3 regions of the Bradyrhizobium pachyrhizi genome follow, and region 1 is predicted to be linked to each of the others. Evidence: predicted binding sites of a transcription regulator. Region 1 holds the regulator's gene; each other region holds the start of a gene.
The links. Region 1 encodes LexA, which represses DNA repair genes until DNA is damaged. Its sites were predicted from a motif close to TGTTCNNNNTGTGTTCNG; they were not measured.
Positions count from the first base shown of each region.

Region 2: a site for LexA is predicted at 4,320-4,337, ahead of QA639_RS07610 (ribonuclease T2 family protein). Genes of this name have one in related genera too.
Region 3: a site for LexA is predicted at 1,885-1,902, ahead of QA639_RS00910 (YifB family Mg chelatase-like AAA ATPase). Genes of this name have one in related genera too.

Region 1 is NZ_CP121667.1:5,049,477-5,059,746, forward strand. Features, by position in the region: gene QA639_RS23705 (serine hydroxymethyltransferase) at 1-244, shown strand, start outside; gene QA639_RS23710 (hypothetical protein) at 324-479, shown strand; gene QA639_RS23715 (HAD family hydrolase) at 1,079-1,711, shown strand; gene QA639_RS23720 (molybdopterin molybdotransferase MoeA) at 1,731-2,942, shown strand; gene lexA (transcriptional repressor LexA) at 3,186-3,890, shown strand; gene QA639_RS23730 (hypothetical protein) at 4,147-4,575, shown strand; gene QA639_RS23735 (hypothetical protein) at 4,721-4,945, shown strand; gene QA639_RS23740 (ComEC/Rec2 family competence protein) at 4,942-7,227, opposite strand; gene QA639_RS23745 (MFS transporter) at 7,661-8,989, shown strand; gene QA639_RS23750 (SPW repeat protein) at 9,312-9,674, opposite strand; gene QA639_RS23755 (YybH family protein) at 9,962-10,270, opposite strand, start outside.
Region 2 is NZ_CP121667.1:1,666,937-1,677,206, reverse strand. Features, by position in the region: gene QA639_RS07630 (TonB-dependent siderophore receptor) at 1-1,921, opposite strand, end outside; gene QA639_RS07625 (DUF3617 domain-containing protein) at 2,750-3,280, opposite strand; gene QA639_RS07620 (hypothetical protein) at 3,324-3,623, opposite strand; gene QA639_RS07615 (hypothetical protein) at 3,790-4,266, shown strand; gene QA639_RS07610 (ribonuclease T2 family protein) at 4,381-5,067, shown strand; gene QA639_RS07605 (23S rRNA (adenine(2030)-N(6))-methyltransferase RlmJ) at 5,291-6,151, shown strand; gene QA639_RS07600 (cold-shock protein) at 6,413-6,625, shown strand; gene QA639_RS07595 (outer membrane protein) at 6,901-7,524, opposite strand; gene uvrC (excinuclease ABC subunit UvrC) at 7,791-9,890, shown strand; gene pgsA (CDP-diacylglycerol--glycerol-3-phosphate 3-phosphatidyltransferase) at 10,084-10,270, shown strand, end outside.
Region 3 is NZ_CP121667.1:191,920-202,189, reverse strand. Features, by position in the region: gene QA639_RS00915 (hypothetical protein) at 1-163, opposite strand, end outside; gene QA639_RS00910 (YifB family Mg chelatase-like AAA ATPase) at 295-1,833, opposite strand; gene QA639_RS00905 (TonB-dependent siderophore receptor) at 2,557-4,548, shown strand; gene fsrB (siderophore utilization protein FsrB) at 4,576-5,865, shown strand; gene QA639_RS00895 (MBL fold metallo-hydrolase) at 5,961-6,932, opposite strand; gene gshB (glutathione synthase) at 7,120-8,067, opposite strand; gene QA639_RS00885 (YraN family protein) at 8,098-8,481, opposite strand; gene rsmI (16S rRNA (cytidine(1402)-2'-O)-methyltransferase) at 8,468-9,421, opposite strand; gene QA639_RS00875 (penicillin-binding protein activator) at 9,641-10,270, shown strand, end outside.

The DNA.
Region 1 (10,270 bases):
CACCGCAAACAAGCAGATCATTCCCGACGATCCGCGTCCGCCGCTCAAGCCGAGCGGCATTCGCCTCGGGACACCGGCGGCGACCACGCGCGGCATGGGCGAGCCCGAAATGCGCCTCATCGCCGAACTCATTGCGGAGTCCCTCCGGTCGAAGGGAGATGCAGCGGTCGTCAAGCGATTGAGGTCGAACAGCGTCGAGATGTGCCGCGCCTTCCCCGTTCCGGGGATCGCGCCGCCCTCATAGGCGGCCGACCCACGTTCCGTTCGTCGCGTCACTCGGCAGGTCGTGAAGGTTCCCGGGGGAAGGACCGGAACGGAAATTGATGCTGTTCGTTGGACCGCATGATCTCGAAGACGGAGCGTCCAACGCCGTGAACCGGAAAACCTTGCAAGCACGCTCGGAACAGGCGCTCGTCGTCATCATTCTCAGCACCGGTGCGCTGATCGGTTACCTCGGCCTGGCGCTGTCCAGGATGTGAGAGCTACGCCCGGCGGGCACCAAAGCCGCCGGCGGGCATGCAGGCATCAAGTCGCTTGGTGCTGGCGCCCTGAAAGTTCGCGCGCGCGCCACTGAGTTGCTCGAAGTGGCAAACCCCCGCAGCAAAATTAGAGGGTGAATCGAAGAGCAAAGCTCGGACAAATCATGTCGCGAGAATGCGGATGTTTGACGCACAAGCGACAACACACTCGGCGTCGTCCCGGCGAAGGCCGGGACCATTACCCCAAATCTCAATTGTTGCGCGAGCTGGGGCCACGATCCCGTTCCTGATCAAATGCGGTGGTTATGGGTCCCGGCCCCCGTGCGCAATTGCGCACTAGGCCGGGACGACGGCGGTGGATATGGCGCGAGCTGGAGTTCTTTCTTCCTTCTGGAAGGGTAGCAAATCACGCCTTCCACTTCGCCGCGGCCTCTCGGCTCAAGCACAAGCGTCTCTGGAATACTGGATCACCCGCTTGCGCGCGGGTGATGACACCCGCGCGTGCATGGACGACGGCGCGCTTAACGCCCGTCGCACACCTGCCGCACAAATCGAGGACATTGCCGCCCGCCCGCAATTCTCGTACACGGTTTCACGCAATGACCTCGCAATTCACTCCCAACTCCGTCGACGTGCTGCTGTTCGATATCGGCCGCGTCGTGCTCGACATCAACTTTGACAAGGTGATGGCGCACTGGGCGCAGCATGCCGGCTGTGCGCCCGCCGAGCTCGCCACGCGCTTTGTCGTCGACGACAGTTTCAAGCATCACGAGATCGGCCGGATCGACGACGCGGCGTTCTTCGAAAGCCTGCGCCGGACGCTCGGCATCAACATCACGGACGCCCAGTTCCTCGAAGGCTGGAATGCGATCTTCACCGGCGAGATGCCGGGCATCGCCCCGCTGGTCGCGGCGGCCGCCAGGCAAATGCCGCTTTACGCCTTCTCCAACACCAATCCGGCCCATGTCGCGCATTTCTCGGTCACCCATGCCGAGCTGCTCAGCCATTTCCGCAACGTCTTCCTGTCGTCGAGCATCGGCTTCCGCAAACCCGACGCCGAGGCCTATGATCATGTGGTAAAAGCCATCGGCGTGCCGGCGTCGCGGATCCTGTTCTTCGACGACCTGGCCGCCAATATCGAAGGTGCGCGGGCGCGCGGCCTTCATGCTATCCACGTGACATCGACGGATGACGTGGCAAGGGCTTTGACCGCACTTGGTATTGAACATTAGGAATTGAGGAGCTCTGAGCGTGGCCCTGATGCCGGTTGCCGATGCCCTGTCCGCCGTCCTCGCCGGCGCCGAACCGCTGCCGGAGGAGATGGTCGCGCTCGATGCCGCCTACCACCGCACGCTTGCGCACGACCTCGCGGCGCTGCGCACCCAGCCGCCGCAGCCGATGTCGGCGATGGACGGCTATGCGGTGCGCGCCGCCGATGCGGCCGATCTAAAGGCCCGGCTCAAGGTGATCGGCGAAGTCGCCGCCGGCCGGCCGTTCGAGCGGACGGTCGGCGCCGGCGAGGCGGTGCGGATCTTCACCGGCGGCGTGATCCCGAGCGGCGCCGACGCCGTGATCATCCAGGAAGACACCGCCGTCGACGGCGACCACATCACGATCTCGGAGGCCGCCAGCGTCGGGCGGCACATCCGCCAGGCCGGGGTCGACTTCCGTGAGGGCGAGGTGCTGCTCGCCGGCGGCAGCCGCCTGTCCGACCGCGCGCTGTCGCTGGCGGCCGCCATGAACTATCCGGAACTGACGGTGCGCCGCCGCCCGAAGGTCGCGGTGCTGGCGACCGGCGACGAGCTGGTGATGCCGGGCTCGCAGCCCGGTCCCGGCCAGATCGTCTATTCCAACGGCTACGCGCTGCGGGCGCTGGCGCGCGCCGAAGGCGCCGAGACCGTCGACCTCGGCGTTGCCGCCGACACGGTGGAGGCGACCACGGCCGGCATCCGCCGGGCACGCGAGGCCGGCGCCGATATCCTCATCACGACAGGCGGCGCCTCGGTCGGCGACCACGATCTCGTCAAGCGGTCGCTGGAAGCCGAGGGCGTCGAGATGGCGTTCTGGCGGATTGCGATGCGGCCCGGCAAGCCGATGATGCACGGCCGGCTCGGCGCGATGCGGGTGATCGGCCTGCCCGGCAATCCGGTGTCGTCCTATGTCTGCGCCTTCCTGTTCCTGGTGCCGTTGATTCGGGCGCTGAGCGGCCGGAAAGTGATTCATCATCGCCGCGCAAGCGCCCTGCTCGGCCGCGACCTCGCCGCCAACGACCAGCGCGAGGACTATCTGCGTGCGCGTCTCGAAGCGCGCGAGGACGGCACGCTGGTCGCAACCCCGGTGACGCAGCAGGACTCGTCGCTGCTCGGGAATCTCGCTGCGGCACGGGCGCTTCTCGTGCGTCCGCCGTTTGCGGCGGCTGCCGTCAAAGGCAGCGAATGCGAAATTCTGACACTGCCCGAATAGGGTTTTCGCGCCCCGCCGATTGTGCGTTGCCCGACACGTTCACCGGAAATTAAGTGGTTGCGGAACACATATCGAACATATAGTGTCCGTTCATGATTTGTTTCGAGTACTGGTGTCTACAATCGGGAAGCCGCGTGGAAGCAGGTGCATTGAGCACATGCTCCTGAGGTCAGGCCCGGCCTGCAGGCCCCACCAGAAGAGTCTCGGAATCGAACGACGCTATCAACCGGGGGAATACTCGAGATGCTCACGCGCAAACAGTACGAACTACTGCGTTTCATCAATGAACGTTTGAAAGAGGCCGGCGTACCGCCCTCCTTCGACGAGATGAAGGATGCGCTCGACCTGCGCTCGAAGTCCGGTATCCACCGCCTGATCACTGCGCTGGAGGAGCGCGGCTTCATCCGCCGCCTGCCGAACCGCGCCCGCGCCATCGAGGTCATCAAGCTGCCCGAACTCTCGGCCGGCGCCGGCAACGGTCGCCGCGGCTTCACGCCCAGTGTCATCGAAGGCACCCTCGGCCGGCGCGCCAGCACGCCGCCGATTGCCGAGGACGACGGCAACCGTCCAGTCGCGGTCCCCGTGATGGGCCGGATCGCCGCCGGTACGCCGATCGAGGCGCTGCAGACCCGCAGCCACACCATCAGCGTGCCGCCCGACATGCTCGGCGCCGGCGAGCACTATGCGCTCGAGGTGCGCGGCGACTCGATGGTCGATGCCGGCATCCTCGACGGCGACATGGCGCTGATCCAGCGCAACGACGTCGCCAATACCGGCGACATCGTGGTGGCGCTGATCGACGAGGAGGAAGCCACCCTGAAGCGCTTCCGCCGCCGCGGCGCATCGATCGCGCTCGAGCCGGCCAACACCGCCTATGAAGTGCGCATCCTGCCGCCGAACCGGGTCCGCATCCAGGGCAAGCTGATCGGCCTTTATCGCAAATACTGAATTGCAAATACTTGCGGCGGCCGGGAACGAGCAACACGTCGGATCGTTCCTTGCATGATAGTGTAGCGTACGGCCTGCCCGATGCGCTCCGATACCTCTCGCGCAGCGTCGCGTGTTTGTGATCGGAGCGATCTCGGACCAGTCGTACAATCGCCCAGAAACGAGCAGACGCTCGTTCGCTATCGTCCACTCTGGTAGAGGCCCTAATGCCTCAAGGAGAGGCACGGGTCGCTACCTCGAAATGAGGAGCCATCCGATGTGTGACTATAGTCTGCACGCCGTGGCATCGCGCCCCGCCATTGTCGGAGAGACGCTGATCACGACGACGTTCCGCGGCACGTCGACCCGCGGCTTTGCCTCGGAGAACGATCCCACTGTCGCGGTCTGCATGCTGCCGGGCACCGAGCTCGCTTTCGCCGAGAACGTTCGCTACGACAGCCGCTGGATCTGGACCAAGACGCTGAACTATCGCGTCGGCGTGTTCAACGAAGTCGAGCCCGACGTGCCCGATCGGCATCATGACGCGGTCGAATTCCCCGACGGCAGCCATGTGCTGGTGACCCAGCTGGTCGAGGGACAGCGCGTCAGCGTGCTGCAATTGCCGGCGCTGCATCCGCCGGTCGAGCAGAAGCCGAAGGTTGTGGAGCGGCGGCCCTCCGCATTCGCAACGCTGTTTTTGGGTTGAGCGCATCGTCGCCGCGGAATGAGCTGTTCGGCGGCGAATGACCTAAGCAATTTCGGGCGACCCCGGACTCCCGCTTCCGGGGCGCAGAAGGAGATTTGCGTCGGCCGGCGCCTTGGCGCATCATCGGGCACGGAGGACGTGCGCGGTGGTCGATAAGGTCACATGGCAAAAGGCTGGACGCGTCACGGAACCGGGCCGCTACCTGTTCCGGTTCGGTTGGCTGACGGTAACGGCCGACGACCTGAAAGTCTGGGAGCAATTTCCCGAGGCTTCCTTTACTCTCGTCAAGAAGCCCGACGCCCCCGACTCCGACGAATATCATCTCGGCCTGTTCGAGCTGCCAAGCGGCCCCTCGCCAGACCACAGCTAATCATCGCCCTGCAGATCGGTCTCAGCCGGCGTCGCATCCACCGCAGGCCGCGGCGCGGCGGCGGGCGCGCGTAGCGTCGTCTCGCTCTCGCCGTCGCCGGGAACCGCCGGCGACCACGGCCGGTCGATCCCGCCGGGCTTGACTGCATCGACGGCGTAGCCGTCCCTGATCCGTCGCAGCACCAGCGCGCCGTGGCGGCGCAGCCGCTCGGCATCGATCACCGATGCCGCGCAGCCCTGCGGCGCCGGCCGCGCCGTCACGATCAGGGCTGCGCGCTCGCAGTCGTCCGCCAGCGCCTCCGGCCGGGTCGCCAGCGCGACGAAGGCGCCGCCGGGTGCCTGGGTCACGCAGCCGCCGGCATCGCAGGAGACGCCCTCGCCGAGCGACGCATCGGTGGCGGTGCGCGCGTCGGCGTCCGCCGCCAGCCACTCCTTGACCAAAAATGCATCCTTGGCGCTGTGCATCAGATGCAGCCGTCCGTCACCGCCACGCACCGCGACGTTGCGGCCGTCGCCCGACACCAGCACGTCCGGCTGCGGCACCCTGAGCGCCCAGACCGAGGCCACCAGCAGCAGCACCGCGCCTGACCAGCGCAGCGGCGTGCGCAGCAGCCCGAGCAGGATGATGCCGGCACTCGCGGCGATCAGCGGCCCGATGCCGAACGCCGCCATCCGGCCGACCGCGCCCGGGAGTGCGGCGACCCATTGCGTCACCAGGATCATCCAGTCGATGCCAAGACCCATGATCGCCCAGAACAGTCCGTCGAAGCCGAACGGCATGGCGACGAGCCCGAGCAGGCCGGCCGGCATCACGACCGCCGAGACGACAGGCATCGCCGCGAGGTTGGCGAGCAGCCCGTAGGGCGTCACGCGATGGAAATGGAACGCGGCATAGGGCGTCGTCGCCAGCCCCGCCACGAGCGAGGCCAGCATCAGCATCGTGAGCTCGCGCCCGCCCCACAGCGCGACCCGCGCGGTCGCCGAATGGTCGGGCGACGCCAGCAGGTTCGGTAGCCCGATCTGCACCAGCGCCACCAGCCCGAGCGTCGCGGCGAACGACATCTGGAAACTGGGATGCACCAGCGCCTCCGGCGCGATCGCGAGCACGATCAGCGCCGCCACCGCAAGCGTACGGAAGGTGATCGCGCGGCGGTCGACGATCACGGCGAGCAGCACCACGGCGGTCATGAAGAACGACCGTTGCGTCGCGACCTCCGCGCCCGACAGCAACAGATAGAACGCCGCGGCGACCAGCGCGGCCGCCGCGGCCCATTTCTTGATCGGATGCGCCGCCGTCAGCGCCGGAAACAGCGCAAGCAGGGCGCGCACCGCGAAGAACACGACGCCGGCGACCACGGCCATGTGGTAGCCGGAGATCGACAGCACATGGCCGAGCCCCGAGATGAACATCGCATCGTTGACCGGCGTCGAGATCGCGTCGCGCCGGCCGGTGAGCAATGCGGTTGCGATCGCGCGCTGGTCGCCGTCGAGCGTGGTGCGAATCCGCGCGTCGATGGCGTCGCGCAGGCCCTGCATGAAGGCGGCGTAGCGCAGCCCAAAGCCGCCGGTCGCCGGAGGCTCCCTGGTCTTGACGGCGCCCATCACGAAGCCGGAGGCGCCGATGCCCTGGAAATAGAGGTCACGGCCGAAATCATAGGAGCCCGGGCGCTGTGGCCCGAGCGGCGGCATCAGCCGTGCCTTCAATTCAACGAAGCTGCCGACATCGGGCGCGGTGCCCTTCTTCACCGAGAGCCGGACCCGATCGAGCTTCGTCATGTCGCGCGGGCTCTCCATCGAAACCACGCGCAGCACGAAACGATCGGTCTTCTCGCGGATGTCGCGCGTCTCGACGAAGCCGGTCAGCGCCACCGAGAACATCGGCCGCGCCAGCACCGTGTGAGCGACGCGCGCCGTCTTCCAGGTCGCCGTCGCAAAACCCGCGGCCACCGCGGCCAAGAGCGCGATGACGGGAAACACGCTGCGCCGCCGCAGCAGCAGCGCCAGCAGGCAGAGCAGGATTGCGACGGTGGCCGCGACCGACAGCACCGGCTCGTGCTCGGCCGCGAAATAGAACGCGATGCCGGTGCCGAACGCCACCGGCACCCAGGGCAACAGGCGGCCCGCGCCCGCCTCGGCGCGGGCCGACTGCCGCAATGTCTCGACGAGAGGCTTCCAGGTGCCGACGCGGGTCGGAAGAAAGCCGCCGGCCGGCGCGGCCGCGCGCGGCGGCCACGTCCCCGCGTAGCCGCGTTTGCCGCCCGGCGTCGTGCCCTGCTCCGCCATTCCGCTTGCGATCCCTGCCGGGCGGCAGGCTAGCGGATGGCCCCGTCACCCGACTAGCGGAACGGATGCAGAATACGGGCCGGCAACGCCCGGGTATCTGGATCGTCCTGCACCTTGCCTAGCTCGCGCCGGGCCGCAGCTGCCGCCTGCGTCAAATCGATCGAGCCGAAAGTCTCACTAAGATGCAGATCACATTAGGAATAGACTGTCCCGATGCCTCCGCTCCCAAAGAGACCGGGATGAGGCAGTGACGGCTCGCGGCACTTGAAGGCCGCTGGAGCTCCTCTCAGGTGGCCACAACTCCCCTGAGATCAGGCGTTGCGGACGAACGCACAAAATCTCGCCTGTAACGCCGTGCACCACGCGCACTCCGCGAGCGGATAGATCGCTGAAAAACGCGAGGAGTAGCGTTCGCATTTGAGAGGAGCAGCACATGGCAATTCAAGTACCAAGCGATTTTCGCCGCGTGATTGTCGCTGCGTCAGTGGGAAACATCATTGAATGGTACGACTTTTATATTTTTGGCAGCCTGGCCGCGGTTCTGTCGGTCAAGTTCTTTGAGCAATCCCACCCCGTCGCAGCCCTGCTGAGCACGATCGCGCTGTTCACTGCGGGATTCCTGATCCGCCCGCTGGGGGCCTTCCTGTTCGGATGGATGGGCGATCGGGTCGGCCGCAAATATACATTCCTCATTACGCTGAGCGGAATGGGCCTGGGAACGGGAGCGATCGGACTGATCCCAACGTATCAGTCGATCGGCCTGACGGCCGCATTCATTCTGTTCGGCTTGCGGATGATCCAGGGTCTGTGCCTGGGCGGCGAATATGGCGGCGCCATCACCTACGTCGCCGAACATGTTCCGGACGACAGGCGCGGCTACTACACGGGCTGGCTACAAACCTCGCCGACGCTGGGGATCGTGGTGTCGCTTGCGGTGATCGTTCTGACCCGAACCTGGGCCGGCAATCAGGCCTTTGACGAATGGGCCTGGCGCGTACCATTCCTGCTCTCGTTCCTGCTGGTGGCGATCGCCATCTACATCCGCCTGCAGCTCCAGGAGACGCCGATCTTCCAGGAGATCAAGGCACAGGGACAGATGACCAGGAATCCCTGGCGGGAAGCTTTCCTCAGCGCCAACATCAAGTACATCCTGATCGCTATCGTCGTCCTGATTGGACAGGGCGTGGTCTGGTACAGTGGTCAATTCTGGGCACTGTACTTCCTGCAGCAGGTCTCCAAGGTCGATGCGGTTACCTCGGCCTACATCGTGGGAGCGGCATTGTTGATCGCAACGCCGAGCCTGATCTTCTTTGGTTGGCTGTCGGACCAGATCGGCCGCAAGTCCGTGATCCTCGGAGGAATGCTGCTTGCCGCGATCACCTACTATCCGCTGTATCTGTGGCTCGGCATGGTCACGCAGCCGGGACACATCAACTATCCGGTGGCCGTCTTCATCATCTTCATCCTCGTCTGCTACGTCGGGATGGTGTACGGGCCGGTCGGCGCGTTCCTGGCGGAGTTTTTCCCGGCCAGGATCAGGTACACCTCGGTCTCGGTGCCGTATCATATCGGCAATGGTTGGGGCGGCGGATTGGTGCCGTTCATCACATCGGCCGCCTTCGCAGCGACCGGCAGCATCGGCTACGCGCTGATCTACCCGATTGTCGTTCCCGCGGTGTGCTTCGTGATCGCCGTTTTCATCATGCCCGAGACGCGCAAGACCAGAATCTGGGAGCAGATCGAGGCGAAAGCCGCATCGTGACGGAGTCACCTTGCTGACGGGCGACTAGGACCCCGTTCCGATGGGATCGGAACGGGGTCCTAGAATCTTGTTTTGACGCGTTTTCCTTACGCGAACGGTATCGACGTCGCTCGAAAACGCTCTCACCCTGCAGCAGGCGCCATGGCCGCCGTCCAGCGAGTGCGGGACGACGCTTCTGAATCGTCCCGTACCCGCCGTCTCTGGCGTGATGTGTCTGCAGAACCTGCATCGGTCGGCATGGAGGGGATCCCGCGCCACGCAGTTCCAACCTCTCCGGCCGCCTTTGGTTGGCGGTCAGGCCAACGTCTCAGTCAGCTTCCTCTCAGCCAGCTCGGTGATGCCAGCGATCGTGCCACCAGGTGGCGAAATCACGATCCATCGCCAGCTCCCAGCACGCGAGCACGATCACCACGATGCCAGCGAGCACGCTGCTCGTCGTGACCGATCCCTGCTGGTAGCTGAACGTCCAGGGTGCCACCACCAGAGCCAACCCCATCAGCATCTCGCCCCATTCCTCCAGATAGGACGGAATGATGAATGCCTCCAGGGCGAACAGCACGACGCCCAATCCGAGCGCGATGGAGATCCAGAGAGCTGCCCCGGAAAAGCCCAGTGCAAACGGCGATGCGACCAGCCAGGCGCCTACCAACAGGCTGGCAGCATCCTGCCAGTGTTGAATGCGCATGATCCTCACCTCCTTCTTCCGAAGACATGGTGCGGCGCGGACAAAAAAGCATCTGTCCGACCTGCGATGTGTTGCCGCTGCTGATCCGCGGGCCGACGACCATGCTGCCGTCCGGGCGCCCGGAAGCCGCGCTCCGCAGCCTACGACCTTGGTCCCTCGTCGCAATGCAGCGCGATCCGGATAGCCTGCGAGTTGGGTGCAGCCGCGAGGCGCCCGGCCCCGCGCACCCTCCCTGACTACGAGGGCCCGCCGGCCCTCGACTTTTTGTGTCAGCTCCAGCGCTGAGCCTAGATCAGCGGTGTCTGCGACGAGACGTGGTGGCAGACGATCTTCCAGTCGCCGTCCTCGCGCGCGATCACCCAGGTGATCTTGACGGCGAGCGAGAGCGCATCGCCGTCAAGGAAGAATGACGCGATGCCCGCCATGTTGACGAGATCGGCGTTGACCCGTTCTGCGCTGACATCGCTGAACTGAACGCGCGGCGCGAGCCAGCGCGGCAGACCGTCAAAGTAGGCTTTGACGCCGTCGCGGCCGCGATACAGCGTCGGGTTCGAGCCGAAGAAGAACGCGCTCTTCGAATAGAGCGCGCTCAACGC
Region 2 (10,270 bases), 3.4 Mb from region 1:
CGGACTGGCAGGTCTGGTAGTGCGTGTCGAACAGATTGGTGGCGTTGACGCGCATGGTGGCGCCGAGGAAGCGCCGGTCCAGCCTGCCCAGATCGTAATCGATCACCGCATCGAACAACGTCGTCGCCGCGTTCTGGAACGTGTTCTGGTCGTTGCCGAAGTTCGTGCCGATATAACGCACGCCGAGACCAAGCCCGAGCCCTTCGACGGGCACGCCGGACTGGAACGTATATTTGCCGAAGGCGGCGAAGGAATTGCTCGGAATGCCGGAAAGCTGATTGCCGGTCGTATCGGGATTGCCCTGCGTGATCACGACGTTGAGATGGGTGTAGGCGGCGGTGAGATCAAATCCCTGCTTGAGCGCCAGCTTCGCCTCGAGCTCCACGCCCTTGGATTCGACCTGCCCGGTCGCTGCCTGGAACGCCATGTTGTTCGGATCGGTGCGCAGCACGTTGTCCTGCGTGATGTCGAACACCGCGGCGGTCAACAGCACCGCAATCTGCGGCATTTGGTACTTGATGCCCACTTCCTTCTGCTCGCCGGTGGTCGGCTTGAACGGCAGTCCGGATGCGTCGACGCCGACCTGCGGGGCGAATGCCGTCGCGTAGCTGATATAGGGTGCAATGCCGTTGTCGAAGACGTAGCTCAGGCCCGCACGGCCCGTGAAGTCAGTCGCTTTCTGCGTTGACGGCACGCCGTCGAGACCCGCGGTCGTCGTCTGCGACACCCAGCTCTGGCGGCCGTTGAGCGTCAGAATGAAGCCGCCGAGCTTGGCCTGGTCCTGCGCATAGACACCGACCTCGTCGGTCGACTGCTTGTTGAAGATCGAGAATGCCGGCGTCGCGATCGCCTGGGCGCCGTAGTTCATGGTCTGGAGATTGAGATCGGGCGCCGGCCCGTAGCCGATCTTGTCGTTGTAGTAGGAGTGGCCGTAGTCGACGCCGAGCAGCACGGTATTCTTGATCGCGCCGAGCATGAACTTGGCCTCGGCCTGATTGTCGAGCGTCACCGTGTTGAAGCTGTCCAGGATCCGCCAGGCGGACCGCGACGCCAGATTGGTGCCGCTGTCGATCGAATCGATCTGGGTGTATTTCGCGTCGACGTCGACCTGGTAGAAGCGGAAGTTCTGCCGCACCGTCCACACATCGTCGACATTGTGCTCGAACGCGTAGCCGATGCGATATTGCTTCTGATCCATGGCGCTGAACGCCGGATCATTCGAGTAGATGTTGGTCAATTGTCCGTCGGGCGTGCGGAAATTGCCGATGCTCGCGGCGGTTCGGTTGCTTTGATATTCGCTCAGGATGGTGAAGGACGTGTCGGCGTCCGGCCGCCAGGTCAGCGCCGGCGCGATATAGGCGCGATCGTCGTCGTTGCCCGGATACCAGGTCTTTGCGTCGCGAAGCAGACCCGTCAGCCGGTAGTACAGCTGATCGCTGCCGGGCACCGGACCACCGACATCGAAACTGCCCTGGTAACGGTCGTAGGTGCCGCCCTGCAGCTGCACCTCATCGAATGCCGTCAACGGCGGCCGCTTGGTCGTGACATCCACGATGCCTCCCGGAGAGCCGAGGCCATAGAGGCCCGAGGCTGGTCCGCGCAGGATCGACACGCTGTCGAGACCGTAGGGTTCGATCTTGGGAATGGCGAAGTTGCCGCCGCCCTGACGCAGGCCGTCGCGATAGATGCCTGTATAGGTCGCATCGAAGCCGCGGATGTAGAAACTGTCGAACCTTGGATCATAGCCGAACGCCGTGGTCGTCACGCCCGGCGTATAGCTGACGGCGTCCTTGAGCGTCTGAACGTTGCGATCCCTTAGCTCCTTTTGCGTGACGACCGAAAGCGACTGCGGCGTTTCGATCAGCGCTGTGCTGGTCTTGGTGCCGGCAGTGCTGGCGGTCGCGACGTAACCGGTCGTCATACCGATCGCGCCACCTGTGCCTTGCGACCGCGGAGCCTGACTCTGGGCGGGCGCAGTCGCATTGCGGCGCCGGTTCGCCGCGACCGCGCGCGAAGTCCTGGTGTTCTGAGTTGAAACGACGGCACCGCGCTTCTTTGCGGCGCCAGGTTCATCCACCGTCACTGCGGGAAGTTCGCTGACATTGTTCTGCGGAGGACTTGTCTGCGCCTGAGCGTAGGCGACGTCTGTGCCCATTGGCACAAGTATGACCGAACCGAGTAGCGCTGCGTTGATCGCAGCCGTTGATGCAAGCAAGCCGCGCTTGCTCCGCAACGAAGCCATTCCCACCGAACAAATCCCCGCATTGCCTTGCGCCGACATCGATCGAGCCGCGTTTGCGACAAGGCCGACATCGATTGGGGCGGACTTCTATCGGCGGGATGATCGAAATTCCACACGTGCAAAATAGAATCGATGGAAGCAGCAACGAAGCGCAACACTGGAGTGATTCAAGATGCGCAACGCTGGAACGATTCAAAACGACATGTTGGCGCGTCAGGCGTTCGACACGACGAAGGCGATGCGCGTCGTCTCTCGCAGAGAGTCTCGAACGCGAGGCACGCGGCGATCATTCAGTGATGTTGCATCCCGTCGACGTCATCGCGCGCCGAGGAGCACACGAACGCAGTGACGCGGAGGGATCGGATGGATTGCACATCGCCTCGGCGCAAGATTGCTCCGCATTTTCGTCGCGAACTGCTCGCAATGACGGTGATGCGAAGTGTCACAGACTCTCAGCATGAGAGGCGATGCATTCAGGCGCGCCGCAACGGCCGAATGCGCTGCGCGCTACTTCTGCTTGGGCAGGAGGCCCTTCAGCTTTTCCATGTCCTTGACGTTCATCTTCATGCCGCCGGGCATGATGATGTCACCGGCCTTCTGGTCGCTCTTGCAGGCGCCGAGCCATTTCGCCTCGATGGTCATCGTGGTATCGCGCGAGCCGGCCGCGCCGCCCTCGGCATGCGAGGTGCTCTTCACCGTGTAGGCGGAATTGAAATCGCCGACGATCTCGGCATGGCTCTGCATCGTCATGCCGGCGACGCTGCAGACGCTGTCGCTGACATAGCCGGTCGCGGTCTTCTGGATATCCTGCTTGGAGCAGACTTCCTTGGCCATCGGCGAGGCCGCCGCGCTCATCTCCTTGTCGGTGGTCTCGTCGGTGCAGTGCTGCATGGTGATTTCCGGCATCGGCCCGCCGGTGCGCACCATCTTCATCTCCCACAGACCGGCCTTGCGGATCGGCAGGTCGACGGCACTTGCGGCGCCAGCGGACAGGACAAGGCACACAGCCGAACCAAACAAGGCAAGCTGTCGGGTCATGCGGTCGGCTCCCGGCTGAACGATCGAAAGATCTGGTACGCGCTCAGTAGAGCGTGCGCAGCGGCCTCTGGGCCGCGCCATAGGGCACCCAGCGACAGGCGAAAGAGATGTAGCCGCCCGGATAGTTCTGCATCGCAAGGAACTTGGCCACCTTGCCGTAGGAGGCGCAATGATCGACGGCGAGCTGCCGGGCGTCGCTCTGGGTCGCCAGCGTATAGGCGATGATACCGCCGGTATCGTTGCCCTTGAACGGCGGCACCGGCTGCATCCAATCCGCTCGCGCCGGCACAACGGCCAGCATCCCGCAAACGGCAACCAGGCACGCGGCCAATTTCCTTCGCATCGCAGACTCCATTTCGCTTCGAGCCAACATAGAGTGCGCCGGCGACCGTGAAAAGAACGAGCCGGCTCCCCAAAGTGGACTTCTCCGCAGGTGTTGCCGCCCTGCACTTGACCTAGCCGGGGCTTCACGGCACCGTCCGCGGCATCGGATAATCGGGTGGATTCCCATGCGCAACCTGTTCAACTCCCGCAATAAACTCGGCCGCAAGCTCGGCCTCGGCGCCGCACTCGTGGTCAGCCTGCTGGCTTTCGGGGGTACGGCCCAGGCCGCCAATCCGCTCGAAATGAACTTCTGGCTGTCCGGCCCGCGCTATGACGGCAATGTGGCCCCATGCGAGAAGGCCCTGACGGTCATCAGCACGCAATTCCAGGAAAAGGAAGCCACCTTCTGGAATTCGCCGCTCGTGATCACCGGCTTCAACGGGATTCACGAAACCGCCTTCCGTCCCTGGCAGTCCGACAATATTCCGCGCCGTTATTGCACGGGCGAGGCGATGCTGAGCGACGGCAAGGTGCGCAAGGTGCACTATTCGATCATCGAGGACGGCGGCTTTGCCAGCATCAATCAGGGCGTCGAATGGTGCGTCGCGGGGCTCGACCGCAACTGGGCCTATAACCCGTCCTGCAAGGCCGCGCGGCCCTGATCTCCGACCAGATTGCTAAAGCAGGAGCCGCCGCCATTTGGACGGCGGCTTTTTGTTCTTGAAATGTTCTCGCGGCCTGCTAGGCTCCGGGCGGTCGAGTGAGGGAGCGGGTTGATGCCTCGGTTGGACACAATTTCCCGATTTTTGATTTCGGTTGCCATTATTCTGTGCAGTGCGGTTGGAGCCTCGGCCCAGGATCGCCGCCAGAATGCGCCCGGTGAGTTCGATTTCTATGTGCTGTCGCTGTCGTGGTCGCCCTCGTTCTGCGAGGCGGCGAGCGAGCGCGGCAACAACGGCCGCGGCACGCAGGCACAGTGCGGCGGACGGCCCTATTCCTTCGTGGTGCACGGCCTGTGGCCGCAATATGAGCGGGGCTTTCCGGAATACTGCCAGCGGCCCTCGCCGCGACTCGCCCGCAGCATCATGAGCTCGATGCTCGACCTGATGCCGGCGCCCGGGCTGATCTACAACGAGTGGGACAAGCACGGCACCTGCTCCGGTCTCGGCGAGCGCGCCTATTTCGAAGCCATCCGCAAGGCTCGCGCCACGGTGAAGATCCCCGAGGAATTCCTGCAATTGTCGGAGCCGAAGACGGTCGCGCCCGACGAGCTGGAGACGGCGTTCATCAAGGTCAATCCGGGCCTCAGCAACTCCGCGATCTCGGTGACCTGCGACAGCAAGCGGCTCAGCGAGGTGCGGATCTGCCTCAGCAAGGATCTGCAATTCCGCTCCTGCGAGGAAATCGATCGCCGCGCCTGCCGCCGCGATCAGGTGCTGATGCCGCCGGTTCGCGGCGGCTGACGCTCTGTGTCATGGCCGGCAGACCCGCGCCGCGCGTCGTCGCGCAGAACGTCCCGGCCACCTGCGCCATCGCGAAACAAGCCAGATAAGGCGCAGATGCCCGGGAGCCGGGCTTCGCCGAGCTCGGACGTTAACCCCGCCGAAGCTTTAGCGAAGGCCGGGACAAGCCCGGGCATGACGAGTACAACATGCGCACCCTTTGGGAGCGCGGCACGATCATCACATGAACTACCGTCACGCCTTTCATGCCGGCAGCTTTGCCGACGTCATCAAGCACATCGTGCTGGTGCGCATGCTCACCTATCTGCAGGACAAGCCGGCGCCGTTCCGCGTCATCGACACCCATGCCGGCGCCGGTCTCTATGATTTGACGTCGAGCGAAGCGCAGCGCGGCGGCGAATGGCTCACCGGCATCGCGCGGCTGATGCAGGCGCGGCTCTCCGACAAGGCATTGCCGCTGATCGCGCCCTATCTCGACATCGTCAGAGCATTCAATCCGAAAGGCGAGCTGAAAGCCTATCCCGGTTCGCCGTTGATCGCGCGGGCGCTGCTGCGTCCGCAAGATCGCCTCACCGCCTGCGAGATCGAACCGACGGCGCGCAAACAACTGATCGACGCGCTGCGACGCGACGCGCAAGCGCGCGTCGTCGATCTCGACGGCTGGATGGCGCTGCCCGCATTCGTGCCGCCGAACGAACGGCGCGGCCTGGTGCTGATCGATCCGCCGTTCGAAGCGAAGGACGAGTTCGAGCGGCTGGCCAGTGCTTTCACGGAAGCGTACGCGAAGTGGCCGACCGGCTCGTATCTTTTGTGGTACCCCGTAAAAACCCGGAGAGCCACCGATGAGCTAGCGCGCAGTGTGGCTGCTGCAGCAGCAAGCAGCCGGCCTGCCGGCAAATGCCTGCGATTGGAATTCAGTGTGGCACCGCAAGAAGCAGGCGCAGGCCTCGTTTCCACAGGTCTTTTGCTGGTGAATCCGCCGTGGACGCTGGCGAATGAGTTGAAGATCATCCTGCCCGAACTCGAGAAGCCGCTCGGTCAAGGCGGCGCGGGACGCTTCAGACTCGAGACGCCCAAACCATGATCGACACCTCCTACTGAAAAGTTCAATTTTGAGCATAGGCAATTTGCGCGGAACCGTATTATGCTCATCCTGTTACGACTGGCTTTACGTTCCGCTTCCGCGAATGGTTGCGGCGGAGTGACAAGGCCGAAATAAAATCCAGGCAGACCGGCGGCGTGACGCCGGGCTGTTCAGGTGGCCAAGCTTCCGACAAGCGAATGTCGGTCAACCGCTACGCGGCGTGCGCGTGGCGGTGGAGCAATACGGGGGAGGAGTTTCCCGATGGCCATGACTGGGACAGTCAAGTTCTTCAACGGAGAGCGTGGCTACGGCTTCATCAAGCCTGATGATGGCGGCCGCGATGTGTTCGTTCACATCACAGCTGTCGAGCGTGCAGGATTGAAGGACCTGACTGAAGGACAACGCATTACGTTCGAGGTTGAGCCCGACAAGAAGGGCAAGGGCCCGAAGGCGGTCAACCTGGTGGTCTCATGACGAGCGCTCGCGATGCGCGGGCTCGGGATGAACACCGAATGAGGCGTTGCGTGTGAGCTGACTGCCGAGCGCGTGGCTGGCGCTCGCTGGATGACCACCTGCATGATGCGGACGCGACTGGCGGTGCCGCATATCCCACACGTGCGGCCCACCGATTGGATTCGCGGACGCCGCGGCGTGTATATGGCCGTGCGCGACGTTGAGATCATTAACACAAAGAAAAACCCGGCCGCGCAAGGCGCGGCCGGGAGTTAATGGTCGACGTTTTCTTGTTCTCAGAAGTGATAGTTGATGCCGGCGCGAACCAGGCTGAAGCTGTAGCCGTTCGACACGCCACCGGTGATCGTGAAATTGCTGTTGGCAAGGTCGACGTAAAGATACTCGATCTTGGCGCTCCAGTGCGGGGCAAAGCCCATCTCGGCGCCGGCACCGACGGTGAAGCCCGCATTGGTGTGGCTCTCCGTGATGCCGAATGTCTCGCCGCGCAGTTCGCCGAAGGCGAGACCGCCGGTCGCGTAGAACAGCACGTTGTTGACCGCATAGCCGGCGCGGCCGCGCACCGTGCCGAACCACGGGTTGGAGAACTTCCACGGCGCGAAGCGGTCGTCGGCAGTGGTGCCCTGGATATCGGCCTCGATACCGAACACCCAGGGGGAGCCGTTCTGGAAGTTGTAGCCGGCCTGCACACCGCCGACGAAACCGGACGGCTTGGTCGGGTTGTTCTCGACCGAGCCCCAGCCATAGCCGACATTGCCGCCAAGGTAGGGGCCGGCCCAGCTATAGGCATTGAGCGGCTGATAGACGGTATAGGGCGATCCGTAGTTGAGGTCGGCCGACGCGGCCGAGGTCGTCCAGCCTGCAACGATCAGTGCCAGCGCACGCGCAACAAACCGGGTCATTGGTACTCTCCACCACGCAACTGCCGCAGCCCGCCGGCCAGGGCCGGCGTGGTTACGGAATTCCACTCTTTTCGCTAAGGTTTATCGAGAGTTTTAAGTTAAAGGGCTGTTAAGCCCGGTTACCGGCCCGCTCATCAGTCTTAACAAGGTGTTACGCACCCCCTCCCGGCGCCCGCGCGGGGCCGGTAACCTCCTGCAATCGAGGTGCTTTTTGTTGGTGCCGTCAGCGCTGGCGACCGGTCGCCCAAGCACTTAGTTTACGGCCCATGGTTCACGATTCTCCCGAGCGCCCGACGCCGGCCCCCAAGGTTGACTCCAAGGCTGACCCCAAGCCACGGCGCGGTTCAAAGTCCGACCTGCCACAGGACGATCTGGCGCTCGATACAAGCGACGTCGATCCCGAAACCTCCGCCGCCGAGGAGGAGGACGAGGCACGCCTGCCCGAGGCTTCGGAGGACGCCGCCGAGGCGGTCGCCGAGGGCACGCTCTCGGTCGGACATGCCGCGATCGAGAACGCGGTCCGCCTCGCCCCGACCTCGCCCGGCGTCTACCGCATGCTCAACGCCGCCAACGACGTGCTCTATGTCGGCAAGGCGAAGAACGTCAAAAAGCGGCTGTCGTCCTATGCGCGGGCCAACGCGCCGCTGCCGGCGCGCATCCTGCGCATGATCGCGGCGACCACGCATGTCGAGATCGTCTCGACCATGACCGAGACCGAGGCGCTGCTGCTCGAAGCCAATCTGATCAAGCAGCTCCGTCCGCGCTTCAATGTGCAGCTGCGCGACGACAAGTCGTTTCCCTATATTCTGATCACCGGCGACCATTGGGCGCCGCAGATCCTCAAGCATCGCGGCGCGCAGTCGCGGCCGGGCCGCTATTTCGGCCCGTTCGCCAATGCAGGCGCGGTCAACCGCACCATCACGGCGCTGCAGCGCGCGTTCCTGATCCGCTCCTGCACCGACGGCTTCTTCGAAAGCCGCAGCCGGCCCTGCCTGCTCTATCAGATCAAGCGCTGCGCCGGTCCCTGCACGCGCGAGATCGACTTCCCCGGCTATAGCGAACTGGTGCGCGAGGCGACCGAATTCCTCTCCGGCCGCAGTCACGCCGTGAAGGAGCTGCTCGCGGCCGAGATGGAGAAGGCCTCCGGCGAGCTCGAGTTCGAAACCGCGGCGCTGTACCGCGATCGTCTCGCAGCGCTGTCGGCGATCCAGTCGCAGCAGGGCATCAATCCGCGCACGGTCGAAGAGGCCGATGTGTTCGCGATCCACCAGGAGGGCGGCTATTCCTGCGTCGAGGTGTTCTTCTTCCGCACCGGCCAGAACTGGGGCAACCGCGCCTATTTCCCGAAGGCCGAGAAGAGCTTCACGCCCGAGGAGGTGCTGTCCTCGTTCCTTGCGCAATTCTACGACGACAAGCCGCCGCCGAAGCTGATTCTGCTGTCGCACGAGATCGAGGAAAGCGCGTTGCTCGCCGACGCGCTGTCGGTCAAGGCCGGATCCAAGGTCGAGGTCTCCGTGCCGAAGCGCGGCGAGAAGAAAGAGCTGATCGGCCACGCGCTCACCAACGCGCGCGAGGCACTCGGCCGCAAGCTCGCCGATACCGCGACGCAAAGCCGGCTGCTGGAGGGCATGGTCTCGACGCTCGGCCTGCCGCACACGCCCAAGCGGATCGAGGTCTACGACAACAGCCACATCCAGGGCACCAACGCGGTCGGCGCGATGATCGTGGCGGGACCCGACGGGTTCATGAAAAACCAGTACCGCAAGTTCAACATCAAGTCCGAAGGGCTGACGCCCGGCGACGATTACGGAATGATGCGCGAGGTGCTGGAACGCCGCTTCAAGCGGCTGCTGAAGCCGCCGGAGGGCGAGGCCGCTGCCAAGACGAAAGCGGATGACGATTCGTTTCCGCAATGGCCCGATCTCGTCATCATCGACGGCGGCCGCGGCCAGCTCAACGCGGTCCGGGAGATTTTCCAGAATCTCGGACTGACCGAGGTCTCGCTGATGGCGGTGGCCAAGGGTCCGGAGCGCGATGCCGGGCGCGAAACCCTGTTCATGCCCGACCGCGAGGCCATCAAGCTGGAGCCGCGCGACCCGGTGCTCTATTTCATCCAGCGGCTGCGCGACGAGGCCCATCGCTTCGTGATCGGCTCGCACCGCAAGCTGCGCAAAAAAGACATCCGCGAGGCCGGCCTGCAGGAGATCCCGGGCATCGGCCCGTCCCGCAAGCGTGCCTTGCTGCACCACTTCGGAACGCTCAAGGAGATCGAGCGGGCCTCGATCGCCGACCTCGGCAAGGTTCCCGGCGTCAGCGCCGAGAGTGCCCGCAAGATTTTCGAGTTTTTCCACGCCCAGCCGGGTTAAACCAAAGGCGAGTCATCACGGCGTCGCCTGCGACAGGGCATCTAGGGCATGATGCGGAAAAGTGTGAGGCAGTTATCCGAAAAGATCATGCTTAAACAACGAGCTAAGGCGCTATGACGATGCAGCGCAATCTGGTCGCGCTTTGCGCGTCCGCACGGTTGACCTTCTCGCTTCAGCGGTATTGGTAGAACGGATGAACATCGCCACGACCCGGGGACAGACCAAGACCATGTCCCTCCCGAATATCCTGACCTACGCCCGGATCGCCGCGATCCCGGTGGTGATCGGCTGCGTCTACTGGCAATCGATCCTGGACGGCCCGTTGTGGCTGCGCTGGGTGGCGCTGGCTGTGTTCATTGCGGCGGGGATCACCGACTATC
Region 3 (10,270 bases), 4.0 Mb from region 1:
TGAAGCTGACGTGAAGTTGCGCCAGCCAGGGGACCGATGCGATCTGCATCGTGGCGCCGCCCACCTCGATGCAGGGCCGGGGGCCCGGCAGGAATTCGACGCGGGCAAGGACCGCGGCCACGGCAAGGGGGACCACCGAGGTCAAAATCTTCAAACGCAACATGACACAACTCGCTCGACCCAAGCTTGCCGCCGATCGCGGTGCTTATGGTTTGCGGAGCGTAAACAAAACTCGTTACCGCCGCGTTGACGCGGGGCATTGCGGCACGAATCGGGACGGGGCTGCGCTTCGGATCACGCGGCGCGGCGCACATCGTCGGCCAATGCACGATAGGACAGCGCTTCGGCAAGGTGCAGCCGGCCGATCGTCTCGGCGCCGTCGAGATCGGCAAGCGTGCGCGCCACCCGCAGCACGCGGTGATAGCCGCGCGCGGTGAGGTGCATGGTGTCGGCGGCCTCGCGCAGCAGCTTCTGCCCATGCGCGTCGGGCTGCGCGATGGTCTCGAGCAGCGAGCTCGGCGCTTCCGCATTGGTGCGGACATGCGGCATGTCGGCAGCCGCATAGCGAGCGAGCTGGATGTCGCGCGCGGCCGCGACGCGGGCGGCAACCTCGGCCGATCCTTCCGCCGGCGGCGGCAGGATCAAATCCGCCGCAGTCACGGCGGGCACCTCGATCCGCAGGTCGATGCGATCCATCAGCGGGCCGGAGATCCGCATCTGGTAGTCGGCGGTGCAGCGGTCGACAGGTGCGCGCTTGCAGGAATAACCGGGCTCATAGGCGTGGCCGCAACGGCACGGGTTCATGGCCGCGACCAGCATGAAGCGCGCCGGATAGGTGACGCGGTGGTTGGCCCGGCTCACCGATACCTCGCCGTTCTCCAGCGGCTGGCGCAGCGAATCCAGCACGCGCGGATCGAACTCCGGCAATTCGTCGAGGAACAGCACGCCCTGATGCGCCAGCGAGATCTCGCCCGGCTTGGCGCGCATGCCGCCGCCGGTCAGCGCGGCCATGCTGGCGGAATGATGCGGGCTGCGGAACGGGCGTCGCGCGGTCAAGGCGCCGTCACGGATCTCGCCGGCAACTGAGGCGATCATCGAGACTTCGAGCAGCTCCGACGGCGACAGCGGCGGCAGGATCGAGGGCAGTCGCGCCGCCAGCATCGATTTGCCGGCGCCGGGCGAGCCGATCATCAACAGATGATGACCGCCGGCGGCGGCGATCTCGAGCGCGCGTTTCGCGCTCTCCTGGCCCTTGATGTCACGCAGGTCGAGCAGCGCTTCCTCGCGCTCATGCACCTTCGGCTGCGGGCGCGACAGCACCTGCGTGCCCTTGAAGTGGTTGGCGATCTGGATCAGCGAGTGTGCCGCGATGATCTGGATGTCCGGACTGGCCCAGGCGGCTTCCGAGCCGCAGGCGGCCGGGCAGATCAATCCCTCGTCGCGCGAATTGGCGCCGATTGCCGCGGGCAGCACGCCCGCCACCGGCGCGATCGAGCCGTCGAGCCCGAGCTCGCCGAGCACGGTGAAGCCGTTCAGCGCATCCGGCGGGATCGCGCCGATCGCCGCCATCAGGCCGAGCGCGATCGGCAGGTCGTAATGGCTGCCCTCCTTGGGCAGGTCGGCGGGCGCGAGGTTGACGGTGATGCGGCGGGCAGGAAGCGCGAGGCCGGAGGCGATCAAGGCCGAACGCACGCGTTCGCGGGCTTCCGACACCGCCTTGTCGGGCAGGCCGACGATCGCGAATGCCGGCAAGCCCGGCGCGACCTGAACCTGCACGTCGACCGCGCGGGCCTCGATCCCCTCGAATGCGACGGTGGAAACGCGCTGGACCATGCTGCCCCTATTCTTCCGCAATCGAAGGTAGCGGAACCGGGCGGCAAGTGCAAGAACATTACAAGAACGTTCGCGGCGCCGAGGGCTGGTCGCCCGGTGCCAATTCACCGCGCGGCGCATTCGCTTCCGGCCGGCGCGGAAGCGTCAGGCGTCGCTCGCGATGACGCGCGCCTCGCGCGATCGAACACAACTCGCGTCGTCGACAACTGCAGGAATCATTTTCAAGAATCATTCCAGCACGACGGGCATCGCGCGCTTATTGTCGCAGCGTGTCGTCGATTTGCTTGCTGTTTCAGTGATCGCACACTGATCGCGCGCGCAGTCTCGATCTATTCCAACTGCCGAGGTCTGTACTCGCGAGCCCCGCGCTGTAGAGCCGGATCACAAATCCATCCAGGCTGACATCAGGGGCGCCTTCGCGTGATCGATCGACTTGCTTCGCATTCCACCCGTCAACATCCAGCGCTGCGAACGATCGGTCTGTGTACCGCTGCCGTCCTTGCCGCAGGTGTCACGACCGAACGCGCCGACGCGCAATCGGAACTGCCGCCGGTGAGCGTGGACGCGCCTCAGCAGCGCTCGATCACTGCGAATGCAAAACCGGTTCGTCGTCCGGTGACCGCACGCGCGAGCCGCGCCAATCGTGTGGCTCGATCCCAGCAGGCGACGCCGCCAGCGGCGGCACGTTCCGGTGCCGGCGCCGGTGAGCGAGCCGGCGGTCCGGTGGTTGGGTTCGTTGCCACGCGTTCGGGCTCGGCGACCAAGACCGACACGCCGCTGATCGAAATCCCGCAATCGATCTCGGTCGTCACGACGGACCAGATCAGGAACCAGGGTGCGGAATCGGTGGGCGCGGCATTGCGCTACACCGCCGGTGTCAGCGGCGACGTGAATGGCGGATCGGACACCCGCTTCGGCGGCCTGCAGATCCGCGGCTTCGACATGACGATGCCGGGACTCTATCTCGACGGCCTGCGGCTGCCGAGCAGCAACTATGTGCACTTCCTCGGGCTCGATCCGTACGGAGCCGAGCGTCTCGAGGTCCTGAAGGGGCCATCGTCGGCGATGTTCGGCGGCAGTGGCACCGGCGGCATCCTCAACTATGTCAGCAAGCTGCCGACTGCACGCGAGTTCGGGGAAGTGTCGCTGTCGGGCGGCAGCTTCAACCGCTATCAGGGCGAGTTCGATATCGGCGGCCGCGCCAACAAGGAAGGAACGGTGCTGTGGCGCCTGACCGGCGTCGCGCGCGATGGTGAGACCCAGGTCGACTACACCAAGGACAATCGCGTCTTCATCGCGCCCGCCGTCACCGTGAAGCCGAACGAGGACACCACGATCACCTTCCTCGCGAACTACCAGAAGGAACGCACCGGCTGGGGCCTGCAATTCCTGCCGCCGTCCGGCACCGTCTGGGCCAATAACGGCCGCTACATTCCGAATACGCGCTTCGTCGGCGAGCCCGGCTTCAACCAGTTCGACACCGAACAATCCTCGGTCGGCTACATGCTGTCGCACGACATCAACGACGCGCTGACCTTCCGCCAGAACCTGCGCTATTCGTGGATGCACAACGAGCAGAAGAGCTTCTACGGCACCGGCTATGCATCGGCGGCCGACGAGGCCGCGGGCCTGCTGTCGCGCGGCGGCGCCGGCGGCAGCTCGACGATCGATTCCTTCGCGGTCGACAACCAGCTGCAGGGCAAGTTCGTCACCGGCATGCTGAGCCACACGACGCTGTTCGGCGTCGATTACCGCAACACGTCGTTCCGCGACATGGCCTCGAGCTATAGCACCGGCAAGCTCAACGTCTTCGCGCCGGTCTATACCAACAGCTGGACTAACAACGGACCGTATGACGACACCGGCATCAAGCAGTCGCAGGCCGGCCTCTATCTGCAGGACCAGATCCGGCTCGGCCGGCTGTCGTTCCTGCTTGGCGGGCGGCAGGATTTCGCCACCACGGACCTCGACAACAATCTCGCGAAAACGTCGACCTCGACCGATGCCTCGGCATTCACCGGCCGCGCCGCCGTGATGTACAATTTCGACAACGGCATCGCGCCCTATTTCAGCTACTCGGAATCATTCCTGCCGGTGCTGAGCGTCAATGCCGCCGGCGAGCTGCTGAAGCCGGAAAGCGGCGTCCAGTACGAAGTCGGCGTCAAGTACCAGCCGGTCGGCATCAATGCGCTGATCACGCTGGCCGCCTTCGACCTGACCCGATCCAACGTCGTCACCTACGCCCCGCCGTTCTATTTCGCGGAGCAGACCGGCGAGGTCAAATCGCGCGGCGTCGAGCTCGAAGGCACCGCGACGCTTGTCGAGGGCGTCAACATCCGCGGCGGCTATGCCTATGTCGACGCGGTCGTCACCAAGGATCCCGTCAATGTCGGCAAGGCGCCGACCACCGTGCCGCTCAATCGCTTCTCGCTGTGGGGCGATTACACCGTTCAGGGCGGCCCGCTCGCCGGCGTCCAGTTCGGGGGCGGCGTCCGCTATGTCGGATCGACGTTCGGTGACGACGCCAACACCTTCAAGGTGCCGGCATCCACGGTCGTCGATGCGCTCGTCGCCTATACCAGGGACAATTATCGCCTTTCGCTCAACGTCACCAACCTCGCCGATACGCGCTACGTGGCAGCCTGCTACGGCAACACCAGCTGCTTCTACGCGGAGGGCCGCAAGGCGATCGCGAAGCTGACCTATCGCTGGTGATCAGCCAAATGACATGCTGAAATGCACATGAGATCCATCTTCGGACGACTGCATCGCTGGGCGGGTCTTCTCACCGCGGCCTTCCTGTTCTTCTCGGGCGTCACCGGCGCGATCATCTCGTGGGACCACGAGATCGACGATGTGCTCAACAGGAAGCTGTTCGAGGTGACGAGCTCCGGACCCGCGATCCCGTCGGTCGAGCTCGTCCGGCTGATCGAGCAGCGCGATCATCGCGCCCGCGTCGTCCACATGTTCATGACGGCGGAGAAAGACGAGTCGCTGTGGTTCTTCGTGCTGCCGCGGATCGATCCGGCGACCGGCACACGTTACACGCTCGACTATAACCAGGTCTTTCTGGATCCGAACACCGGCGTCGAGCTCGGACGCCGCTATTGGGGCGCGGTCTGGCCGGTGACCCGCGAAAACTTCGTCTCGTTCCTCTACAAGCTGCACTACACGATGCACATCCCCGAATTCTGGGGCAGCGATCGCTGGGGCATGCGCTTCCTCGGCATCATCGCCGTGATCTGGACGATCGATTGTTTCGTCGGCTTCTACCTGACCCTGCCGTCGCGGCGGCGTGCAAAGGCGGAACGGGCGTCGGCGATATCAGGCCGGCGCGGCAAGGGTTTCTGGACCCGCTGGGCGCCGGCCTGGAAGATCAAGACCTCAGGCAGCGCCTATCGAATCAATTTCGACATTCATCGCGCCTTCAGCCTGTGGACCTGGGCCTTGCTGTTCGTGATCGCATTCACGGCATTCTCGCTGAACCTCTTTTTCGAGGTGTTCTCGCCGTTGATGAAGACCGTGTCCAACTACACGCCGACACCCTACGAGCAGCGACCATACCGTCATCTCGACGATCCGATCGAGCCAAGGATGACCTATGCGGAGATCGCCACGCGGGCCGCGGCCGACGGCAAGGCCCGCGGCTGGACCACACCGATCGGTTCGATCAATTATGGTCCGGCCCACGGCGTCTATGCGGTCGCATTCTTCGAGCCGGGCGACGAACATGGCGCCGCGGGCGTCGGGCCGGCGCAGCTTTACTACGACAGCGAGGACGGCCGTCCGCTCGGCGAACGGCTGCCATGGGTCGGCACCGCGGCCGACGTGTTCGTGCAGATGCAGTTTCCGTTGCATTCCGGCCGGATCGCCGGCTTGCCCGGGCGCATCCTGATCTCGCTGATGGGATTGGTGGTCGCGGCGCTGTCGGTGACCGGCGTCGTGATCTGGTGGCGCAAACGTCGTGCGCGGATTGGCGCGCGAGAGACGATGCGCACTCGCTCCGAGAGCCGCCTTGCGCCGGCGGAATAGGCCGGGCGCCCCGTGGGCTCCTTACACCGGGCGACAAATGCATTCGGGAGCGGCGGCGGCCGCTCCCGAGGCGGTCCATCTTCGCAATCAGCCCGTCACAGGTTCATCTGCATCGGCTCTGGATAGTAGTGGAAGCCTTCGCCGATCTTGGCGACGTGGCCGTAGCCCGGCCAGGCGAAGTGATAGGACATCACGGCCGTCTTGTTCGCGGCCAGCATCTCCAGCAGCTTGACCCGCGACGCAGCCGCCTGCTTCGGATCGGTGTCGTAGGAGAATTCCATCCGCGGACGCTCCAGCAGCAGCACCGCGTGATGCGAGAGGTCGCCGAGGAACGCGAAGGATTTGCCGCCCGAGCTCACCATGAAGATGGTGTGGCCCACGGTGTGGCCGGGCGCTGCGATTGCCGTCACGCCGGGCAGGAATTCCTGACCGTCCTTGAAGAACACGATGCGGTCGCGCACCGGCAGCAGGTTCTTGCGGGCATGCACGATGAAATCCTTCAACGGGCTGCCCATCTTGCCTTCGTCGGTCCAGAACTCGAGATCGCTCTGGGCGATGTAGTACTGCGCATTCGGAAACAGCGGCTTGTCGTCGGCGCCGACAATGCCGCCGATATGATCGATATGCGCGTGCGACAGCACGACGGCGTCGATGTCCTCCGGCTTGATGCCGGCTTCCTTCATGCTCTTCTGCTGCCGGCCGGTGGTCGGACCGAAGGCCTTCGAGGTGCCCATGCCGGTATCGAACAGGATCAGCTTGTCGCCGGTGTTGACGATCGGCGAATTCTGCTCGAGCACGACATTGTCGGGCGAGAGGAAGTTGTCGGAGAGCATCTTCTTCACCTCCTCCTTCGGCACACCGGTGAAGGTGCCGGAGGGGTCGCCGAGCGGAAGCGGTCCGTCGGATACGACGGTCACTTCGGCTTCGCCGAGCATAAAGCGGTGCCAGTAGGGTGTCTGCGTGCCGAGCTTCGGCGCGCGTGCCTGTGCGGTGCCCCCGAGCAGGGTGCTGGCGCCGAGACCGGCACCGAGCGCGAGCAAGGATCGTCGTGAGACATTGAGCGTCATAACGTCTTCCTCCACAATTTTTATGATGTTTTCGCGTTGTTGCCCGCGCGTTGACCCGCCGCTTGACCTGACGCAGGCAAGAGGATGCTGCCCTCGCCCGCGCAAGCTGGCAAGAAGAATAAGGAGAACGCATGCGTGGTCGAACGCTGGCTGGATTTCAGCCGGCCGTGCGGCGCACAAGGAAGGGTTATCTGGCGGCGCGCTTCTTCTCGATGGTATCCCAGATCATCGCCGCGACGTCGGGGCCATTGAGCCGCTGGATTGCGCGGATGCCGGTCGGCGAGGTGACGTTGATCTCGGTGAGGTTGCCGTCGATCACGTCGATGCCGACAAACAGCAGGCCGCGTTCGCGCAGCGCAGGTCCGAGCGTGGCGCAGATCTCGCGCTCGCGATCGGAGAGCTCGGTCGCCGCGGCTGCGCCGCCACGGACCATGTTGGAGCGCAGATCGTCCGCCGCCGGCACGCGGTTGACGGCGCCAGCGAACTCGCCGTCGACCAGGATGATGCGCTTGTCGCCATGCTTCACCTCGGGGAGGAAGCGCTGGATCACCCAGGGCTCCTTGAACGTGACGGAGAACATGTCGAACAGCGAGCCGAAGTTCATGTCCTGCGGCATCACGCGGAAGACGGCGGCGCCGCCATGGCCGTGCAACGGCTTCATGACGACGGCGCCATGCTGGTCGCGGAATGCGTTGATCTCGTCGAGATCGCGCGAGATCAGGGTCGGCGGCATCAGCTGCGGGAAATTCATCACGAACAGCTTTTCCGGCGCGTTGCGCACGCTGGCCGGGTCGTTGACGACCAAGGTCTTCGGATGGATGCGCTCGAGGAAATGGGTCGAGGTGATGTAGGCGAGGTCGAACGGCGGATCCTGACGCAGCAGCACGACGTCGAAGCCGTTGAGCGCCTCGCGCTTCGGCTCGCCCAGCGTGAAGTGATTGCCGACCTCGTCGCGCACGGTGAGAGGCTGCACCGGCGCCACCAGCTCCTCGCCGCGCAGCGATAGCTTGTCGGGCGTGTAGTAGGAAATGCCGTGGCCGCGCTTCTGCGCCTCGAGCAGCAGCGCAAAGGTCGAATCGCCGCGAATATTGATGCGCACGATGGGATCCATCTGGACGGCGATCTTCAATTTCATAGGCATGTTCCGCGAGGTCTGAGGATAACGTTAAGGGCTTGCATCGAATGCCGCTAACAGATGGCGCGGCAGGCTCTTCGGCGCAATCAGCACGGCGTCGAATCTGAGCTCAAATTCGGCATGTTCGGGATGCGCCATCAGCCAGGCCTGGGCGGCATTGATGATGCGCAGCTGCTGGCGCGGCGTCACCGCATAGGCGGCGTCGTCGAGGCTGGCACGGGCCTTGACCTCGACGAAGGCCAGCAAATTGCGCCGGCGCACCACCAGGTCGATCTCCCCAAAGGGGGTACGGAAGCGTCGTGCAAGGATGCGATAGCCCTTGGCGATCAGAAGGGCTGCGGCGCGGCTCTCCGCCGAGATGCCGGTCCGGAACGCCGCGACGCGCTCGGGCGAGGCGCTGTCAGTCTTCGCCATTGCCGTCCCCGATGGTCTTCGCAAGCTCGAGGGCACGGGCATAGACCTCGCGGCGCGGCCGGCCCGACAGTTCGACCGCATGGGCGACCGCATCCTTGACGCTGCCGCGGGCGAGCTGCGCCCGCAGCAGATCGTCGAGCGTATCCTGGTCCATCACCCCGGCATCATCGGCCGGAGGTCCGATGACCAGCACGAACTCGCCGCGTGTTTCCAGCGCGTCCGCGCTTGCTGCCAGCTCGGCGACCGGCGCGCGCGTGATCTCCTCGTGCAGCTTGGTCAGCTCGCGGCAGATCGCGGCATCGCGGCCGGCCATGATCGCGGCCAGATCGCGCAGCGTGTCCTGTACGCGATTGCCCGATTCGAACATCACGAGCGTCGAATCGATCCTCGCCAGCTCGTTGAGCCGGGCGCGACGCGCGTGCTCCTTCGCGGGTAAAAATCCCTCGAAGAAAAACCGGTCGGTCGGCAATGCCGCGACCGACAGCGCCGTCAGCACCGATGATGGTCCCGGCACCGCGATGACGGCATGCCCGGCGGCGCAGACGTCGCGCACCAGCTTGAAGCCGGGATCGGAGATCAGCGGCGTGCCCGCGTCCGAGACCAGCGCGATCGCGGCGCCCTGCGCCAGGCGCTCCAGGATCTTGGGGCGGGCCTGGGCCGCATTATGCTCGTGGTAGAGCGCGAGCTCGGCGGCGATCGCATAACGCTCGGTCAGCCGGCGGGTGATCCTTGTGTCCTCGCAGGCGATGACGTCGACACCGGCCAGCGTTTCCAGCGCGCGCAGGGTGATGTCGGCGAGATTTCCGATCGGGGTCGCGACCAGATGGAGCCCGGGTGCCGCCCTTGGCGCGGCCAATTGCTGGCCGCCGATCGAAAAGGTTTTGGCCGCAGCGCCTGTTGTGGCATCCGAACTGTGGAGGGAACTGGCTTTTGCGCGCATAATGCCAATCTAGAGGGATGGCAGCGCTTGCGCCACATCCGCAAACGGCGGTGACGGAACGCTGCCTGACGGGGAAATGGAGGCCGCGGCAAGGGCGCCGCGGGGCCATAATCCTTTTGTTTTAGTTAACTATTCGCCGAGAATATGCCTGAATCCACCCGCCTCATCAGAGCTGGATGGAGTCCTGGCTGATCACGGTCGGCCAAGAGAAGAGAGACGATGGAAGGCCCGCATCACCGCAAGTCCCCGCCGTCGGGCACCACCCGGCGGACCGCGCTCGGCCTCATCGTGGGCGCGCCGTTGCTGACGGCCTGTTCCGGCGTGCAGCAGAGCTTGAGCCAGTTTTCCACCCCGTTCGGCGGCAACCAGGAAGGCGGTCCCGCCGGACCGCAGCAGCAGCCGCAGGCGGTCGGCACCGGGCAGGTCAAGATCGGCCTGATCCTGCCGCTGTCGGCTTCCGGCAATGCCGGGCTTGCCGCCCAGTCGATGCGGAACGCGGCCGAAATGGCGCTGGCGGAATTTCAGAACCCGAACATCCAGCTCCTGATCAAGGACGATGGCGGCAGCCCGCAGGGCGCATCGCAGGGTGCCCAGCAGGCACTGTCCGAAGGCGCCGAGATCATTCTGGGACCGCTGTTCGCAGGCTCGGTGCCGGCCGTCGCGCAACTGACGCGGCCGCGCGGAACCTCGGTGATCGCATTCTCCACCGATTCGAGCGTGGCCGGGCGCGGCGTCTATCTGCTGAGCTTCCTGCCGGAGTCCGATATCAACCGCATCGTCGACTACTCGGCGGGGATCGGAAAGCGCTCGTTCGCCGCGATGGTGCCGGACAATGCCTATGGCAACGTG